2 regions of the Variovorax sp. V93 genome follow, and region 1 is predicted to be linked to the other one. Evidence: predicted binding sites of a transcription regulator. Region 1 holds the regulator's gene; the other holds the start of a gene.
The links. The regulator HrcA, encoded in region 1, represses chaperone genes, less so after heat shock. The targets are predictions, from matches to a motif close to TTAGCACTCNNNNNNNNNGAGTGCTAA.
Positions count from the first base shown of each region.

Region 2: a site for HrcA is predicted at 1,089-1,115, ahead of ACAM54_RS05345 (co-chaperone GroES). Genes of this name have one in related genera too.

Region 1 covers NZ_AP028669.1:4,453,662-4,457,068, forward strand. Annotated here, with positions in the region: gene greB (transcription elongation factor GreB) at 1-31, opposite strand, end outside; gene ACAM54_RS21110 (hypothetical protein) at 83-529, opposite strand; tRNA gene ACAM54_RS21115 (tRNA-Arg) at 717-793, opposite strand; tRNA gene ACAM54_RS21120 (tRNA-Ile) at 858-934, opposite strand; gene hrcA (heat-inducible transcriptional repressor HrcA) at 967-1,974, opposite strand; gene ACAM54_RS21130 (NAD kinase) at 2,003-2,914, shown strand; gene recN (DNA repair protein RecN) at 2,916-3,407, shown strand, end outside.
Region 2 covers NZ_AP028669.1:1,185,945-1,189,351, reverse strand. Annotated here, with positions in the region: gene ACAM54_RS05355 (TonB-dependent siderophore receptor) at 1-232, shown strand, start outside; gene ACAM54_RS05350 (DUF4198 domain-containing protein) at 280-1,029, shown strand; gene ACAM54_RS05345 (co-chaperone GroES) at 1,199-1,489, shown strand; gene groL (chaperonin GroEL) at 1,520-3,172, shown strand; gene xylB (xylulokinase) at 3,326-3,407, opposite strand, start outside.

The DNA of each region.
Region 1 (3,407 bases):
TCTCGGTTTCCTTGGTGAATGCTTTGCTCAAGGCAGAACCCCTGAATTTAGAAAGGCTCGCAACGCCAGACTCCCATTTTCTTCAACCCATGTCCGAACGCTTGCAGTCGAAGACCACACCTTGCTCGACGGCTCGCACGGCAGGCACCTTGTTCACGAAGGCTACATCGGCACTCATCAGACGCCACTCGGCTGCCTTGAACAATTTGAAAAGACTCGTGACTTCAACGCCTGCTGCCGGGATGGAATTGAAGACATAGACGGGCTCTCCGGACTGACTGTCCTCCATGCTCACCAGATCCGCTCGCAGCTTGCCCATGGTTTCCGTGTCCTTTGTCCTGAAGCGCACGACGTCCATGTTGACGGTGCGAGAGTGCTCGTCGATCGCAATCCTGCGGACCCGGTTGAAAGGCGCTGCGGCCCCACTGCCTGCGGCCGGGACACAGGTAATGGTCCCTGCCGATGCAGAGCCAGCTGCCAGGGACAGCAAGAGGAGCTGGAATACAAGCCGCTTTACCCGAATACCCATGGTCGCTGCGCCGTTTGATGATGGCCGAGCCCGGACTCTAGCGCCAAGCGGCTGGGCCCGCATTCCACAGGCCACAGCCGTCATTGAGGAACACGAAGAACAAGAAGCGCGCTGCAGGCAGGTCTGACCCGACTCTCCAAAAGAAAATGGCCTAGAAGGGATAAACCTTCTAGGCCATTCAAGAGAGTGGTGCGGCTGGCAGGAATTGAACCCACGACCCCTTGGTTCGTAGCCAAGTACTCTATCCAACTGAGCTACAGCCGCACAGCTATCGATTATAGCATCCATTTTTGGCCCTTGGCGGACCAAGCTCAGAAATGAATGCAGGTGGTAGGCCGTGATGGGCTTGAACCATCGACCAACGGATTATGAGTCCGCTGCTCTAACCAGCTGAGCTAACGGCCCACGAGAGGCCACGATTCTATTCGCGGCGCCGCTCACTTGCGGTGGCTCAGCGCATTGCTGACCAGCCGCGAGGTGATGTCGACGATCTGGATCATGCGCTCATAAGGCATGCGGGTCGGGCCGATCACGCCCAGCGTGCCCACCACCTGCCCGTCGACCTCGTAGTTGGCGCTGACGATGGAAAGCTCCTCGATCGGTACCACCTGGCTCTCGCCGCCGATGAAGATGCGCACACCCTCGGCCTTGCTCGACACATCGAGCAGACGCATGAGCTGCGCCTTCTGCTCGAAGAGCTCGAAGGCACGGCGCAGCTGCCCCATGTCGCTCGAAAAATCGGTGACGGAAAGCAGGTTGCGCTCGCCGGATATCACCACGTCGTCTTCCTGCGCCTCGGTGAGCACTTCGGAACTGACCTTGACCGCCGCCTGCATCAGCGCGGCAATCTCGCCACGCAGTTTTTCGACTTCGGACTGCAGGCGGTCGCGCACCTGCTCGATGGTCAGGCCCGCGTAGTGAGCATTGATGTAGTTGGATGCTTCCACCAGCTGCGACTGCGTGTAATCGGCCTCCGGAAAGATCACGCGGTTCTGCACGTCGCCGTCGGGCGAAACGATGATCACCAGCAGCCGCCGGTCCGAAAGCCGCAGGAACTCGATCTGCTTGAAGACCGAAGCCCGCCGCGGCGCCATGACGACGCCGACGAACTGCGACAGGTTGGACAGCAGGTTGGCCGCGTTGGCAATCACCTTCTGCGGCTGGTCTGGCGCAAGGCTTGGTGTGTTCATCTGCTCGCGCTGCGCCGTGAGCATGGTGTCGACGAACAGCCGGTAGCCGCGCGCGGTGGGAATGCGTCCGGCCGAGGTGTGCGGGCTCGCGATCAGCCCCAGCGACTCCAGGTCGGACATGACGTTGCGGATGGTCGCGGGAGACAGGTCAAGGCCCGGGGCGCGCGACAAAGTCCGCGACCCGACCGGTTGGCCTTCGGCGATATAACGCTCGACCAGCGTCTTGAGGAGCAACTTGGCACGGTCGTCCAGCATTGCAAGATTTTAGTGTTGTAATTTGTAGATGACTTCCCGCTTTCGTCACGTCGCGCTGATCGGCAAATACCAGGCTTCAGGCGCCCGGGCGCAGGCCGATGCCCGCGACGGCGTGATGGAAGATATCGGCGCCTTCCTGGAATCGCAAGGGTGCGAGGTGTTCGTCGAAAAATCGGCGGCCGAGGAGGCCGATGCACACGCCAGCGTCGGCGGCCGCTACCAGCCGCTGAGCGTCGAGGAAATCGGCCAGCGCTGCGATCTGGGCCTGGTGGTGGGAGGCGACGGAACCATGCTGGGCATCGGCCGGCAGCTTGCCTGCTACGGGATCCCGCTGATCGGCATCAACCGCGGCCGGCTCGGGTTCATCACCGACATTCCGCTGGACAACTACCAGGCCACGCTGATTCCGATGCTGGCCGGCGAATACGAGGAAGACCACCGCAGCCTCATGCATGCGCAGGTGATGCGCGACGGTGCCTCGGTGTTCGATGCGCTGGCCATGAACGACGTGGTGGTCAACCGCGGCGCCACCTCGGGCATGGTCGAGCTGCGCGTTTCGGTGGGCCGGCATTTCGTGGCCAACCAGCGCGCCGACGGCCTGATCATCGCGTCGCCCACGGGTTCGACGGCCTATGCGCTCTCGGCCGGCGGGCCGCTGCTGCATCCGGCGGTGCCGGGCTGGGTGCTGGTGCCCATTGCGCCGCACACGCTGTCGAACCGCCCGGTGCTGCTGCCCGACGCCGACGAGATCGTGATCGAACTGGTGGCGGGGCGCGACGCCAGCGCCAATTTCGACATGCAGTCCTTGGCATCGCTCGCGATCGGCGATCGCGTGGTGGTGCGCCGATCCGACTTCCGCGTGCGCTTCCTGCACCCACGCGGGTGGAGCTATTTCGACACGCTGCGCAAGAAACTTCACTGGAACGAAGGGGGCTCCTGACATGGCGCTGCGACGCATCGCATTGCGCGACTTCGTGATCGTGCGATCACTCGAACTCGACCTGTCGGCAGGTTTCACGGTATTGACCGGCGAGACCGGCGCGGGCAAGTCGATATTGATCGATGCGCTCCAGCTGGCGCTCGGCAACCGGGCCGACGCGAGCGCGGTGCGCGAAGGCGCCGAACGGCTCGACGTCAGCGCCGAATTCGACGCCGACCCGGCGCTTGCGGCCTGGCTCGATGAGGGCGGATTCGAAACCGGCGACGCCCTGCTGCTGCGCCGCACCGTCGACCTGCAGGGCCGCAGCCGCGGCTGGATCAACGGCAGCCCGGCCACCGCCACCCAGTTGCGCGAGCTCGGCGACCGTTTGCTCGACATCCACGGCCAGCATGCATGGCAAAGCCTGACGCGCCCCGAGGCCGTGCGCGGCCTGCTCGACGCCTATGCCGGCGTGCGCACCGATGCGCTGGACGCGGCCTGGCAGAGCTGGCGC
Region 2 (3,407 bases), 2.2 Mb from region 1:
CGGCATCAACTACGTCGGCAACCGTTCGGGCAACAGCGCCGACACCTACGCGCTGCCGGCCTACACCACCGTCAAGCTGGTGAGCTTCTGGCAGATCAACAAGACCGCCCGCGTGTCGATCGACGTGCACAACCTCTTCAACCGGAACTTCTACACCGCCTCGTGGGGCAACCTGTATGTGATTCCGGGCGCCAAGCGCAGCGTCGTGGCCAGCCTGAAGCTGGACCTCTGAAGCCCGTGCATTCACCCCGTATCCGCATTTTTTCGACTGGACTCCCAATGATGAACAGGCTGCACCGGATCGCCGCCCTGGCCACGCTCGCAGCGGCGGCCGTACTTTCTTCCGCGGGCGCGCAGGCGCACGGCATCTGGTTTGCCCAGCGCTCGGGCGATCTCGCATTGATCTATGGCGAGGGCGCCGACGACCTGGATACGGTCAAGCGGCAGCCGCTGATCACCGCGGTCAGCGCCTATGACGCATACGGGAAGCCCGTGCCGACCGCCCTGGAGGTGAACGGGCGCCTGCTGCTTGTGGACACCAGGGAGAAACCCGCCATCGTCGCGGCAGTGCTCGACAACGGCATCTGGAGCAAGACGCCGGAAGGCAAATGGCTCAAGAAGGGCAAGAACGAAGTTCCCGGCGCGCTCACCAGCGGCCACAACTTCAAATATGCGGTGCATCTGCGCAGCCCGCTGCGCAATGCCTTGCCGCCGCTGCCCGGGCATGCGCTGCAGATCGTCCCGGTCGATGCCGCCCTGCCCGAGAAGCTCGGGCAAGACCTGCGCCTGCGCGTGCTCTACCAGGGCAAGCCCGTGGCGGGCGCCCTGGTGCTGAGTGATTTCGTCAACGATCCCGACGCCAGGCCCATGGAAAGCGGCGCCGACGGCAGTGTGGTCATCAAGGTGCGAAACCAGGGGCTGAACGTCGTCACCGCCCAGTGGGCCGCACCGCCGGAAGATCCCCTCAAGACCGACAAGGTGGAGCACCTGGCATCGCTCTCCTTTGTGCTGTCGCACGCGCCGGAATAGGCGGGCAGCGCCGCAGATGCGCGCCCGCGCCCTTGAAAGTCCCCCGATTGCCCTTATGATTAGCACTCGCTGCTGATGAGTGCTAACAAAGCCTCGCTTCCAGTCGATGGGCTGCCGGTCTTTCCCGCCGGCGCCCGACCACAACCCCGTTTCTTATCCAGGAGATGCAATGAAACTTCGTCCTTTGGCCGATCGCGTGATCGTCAAGCGTATCGACAGCGAAACCAAGACCGCCTCCGGCATCGTCATCCCCGACGCAGCCGCTGAAAAGCCCGATCAGGGTGAAGTCCTGGCCGTGGGCCCGGGCAAGCGCACCGACAAGGGCGACCTGACCGCACTGACCGTCAAGGTCGGCGACCGCGTCCTGTTCGGCAAGTACAGCGGCCAGACCGTCAAGGTCGATGGCGACGAACTGCTGGTCATGAAGGAAGACGACCTGTTCGCAGTCGTCGAGAAGTAATCCATCCATCCCCATTCGGAGTAATAAAACATGGCAGCAAAAGACGTAGTCTTCGGCGGTGAAGCCCGCGCACGCATGGTCGAGGGTGTCAACATCCTGGCCAACGCAGTCAAGGTGACCCTGGGCCCCAAGGGCCGCAACGTGGTGCTCGAGCGCTCGTTCGGCGCCCCCACCGTCACCAAGGACGGTGTGTCGGTCGCCAAGGAAATCGAACTCAAGGACAAGCTCCAGAACATGGGCGCCCAGCTCGTGAAGGAAGTGGCTTCCAAGACGTCGGACAACGCCGGTGACGGCACCACCACCGCGACCGTGCTGGCCCAGGCCATCGTTCGCGAAGGTTTCAAGCTGGTGGCTGCCGGCATGAACCCGATGGACCTGAAGCGCGGCATCGACAAGGCTGTCACGGCCCTGGTCGCCGAGCTGAAGAAGGCTTCGAAGCCCACCACCACGTCGAAGGAAATCGCTCAAGTCGGCTCGATCTCGGCCAACAGCGACGAAACCATCGGCAAGCTCATCGCTGACGCGATGGACAAGGTCGGCAAGGAAGGCGTGATCACCGTGGAAGACGGCAAGTCGCTGGACAGCGAGCTCGACGTCGTCGAAGGCATGCAGTTCGACCGCGGCTACCTGTCTCCCTACTTCATCAACAACCCCGAGAAGCAATCGGCGCTGTTGGACAACCCCTTCGTGCTGCTGTTCGACAAGAAGATCAGCAACATCCGCGACCTGCTCCCCACGCTGGAACAAGTCGCCAAGGCTGGCCGTCCGCTCCTGATCATTGCCGAAGAAGTCGAGGGCGAAGCCCTGGCTACCTTGGTCGTGAACACGATCCGCGGCATCCTGAAGGTCGTGGCCGTCAAGGCACCTGGCTTCGGCGACCGCCGCAAGGCCATGCTGGAAGACATCGCCATCCTGACGGGCGGCAAGGTCATCGCTGAAGAAGTGGGCCTGACGCTCGAGAAGGTGACGCTGGCCGACCTGGGCCAGGCCAAGCGCATCGAAGTGGGCAAGGAAAACACCATCATCATCGACGGTTCGGGTGCTGCAGCCGACATCGAAGCCCGCGTGAAGCAAGTGCGCGTGCAGATCGAGGAAGCCACCAGCGACTACGACCGTGAAAAGCTGCAAGAGCGCGTGGCCAAGCTGGCCGGCGGCGTTGCAGTGATCAAGGTTGGCGCTGCCACCGAAGTCGAAATGAAGGAAAAGAAGGCTCGCGTCGAAGACGCCCTGCACGCCACCCGCGCTGCAGTGGAAGAAGGCGTCGTGGCTGGCGGCGGCGTGGCTCTGCTGCGTGCCAAGCAAGCCGTGGGCGACTCGATCAAGGGCGACAACGCTGACCAGGACGCCGGCATCAAGCTGGTGCTCAAGGCCATCGAAGCACCCCTGCGCGAAATCGTGAACAACGCCGGCGGCGAAGCCTCGGTGGTGGTGAACGCGGTGTTGGCCGGCAAGGGCAACTACGGCTTCAACGCTGCGAACGACACGTACGGCGACATGCTCGAGCTGGGCATCCTGGACCCGACGAAGGTCACCCGCACCGCACTGCAGAACGCCGCCTCGGTGTCCTCGCTGCTGCTGACGACCGAAGCCATGGTCGCCGACGCACCGAAGGAAGAAGCCGGTGCTGGCGGCGGCATGCCCGACATGGGCGGCATGGGTGGCATGGGCGGCATGGGCATGTAATTGCCCACCCCCGAAGCGGCTCACTGCGTGTAGCCGCCTCCCCCTCCAGGGGGGCGACACCTGCGGACCGGCGGAGCCGGATCCGCGGTGCCTCCTGAACAAAAAAGCCCGTCTCTCGACGGGTTTTTTTATGGGCGCTTCACAATGCGGCGCTCATCGGAACTGATCGCGCAATGCTGCGTAGAGGCGCTTGAAGCGCGCATGGCGTGCCGCGTGCGCGGTGGCGCCGTCTTGC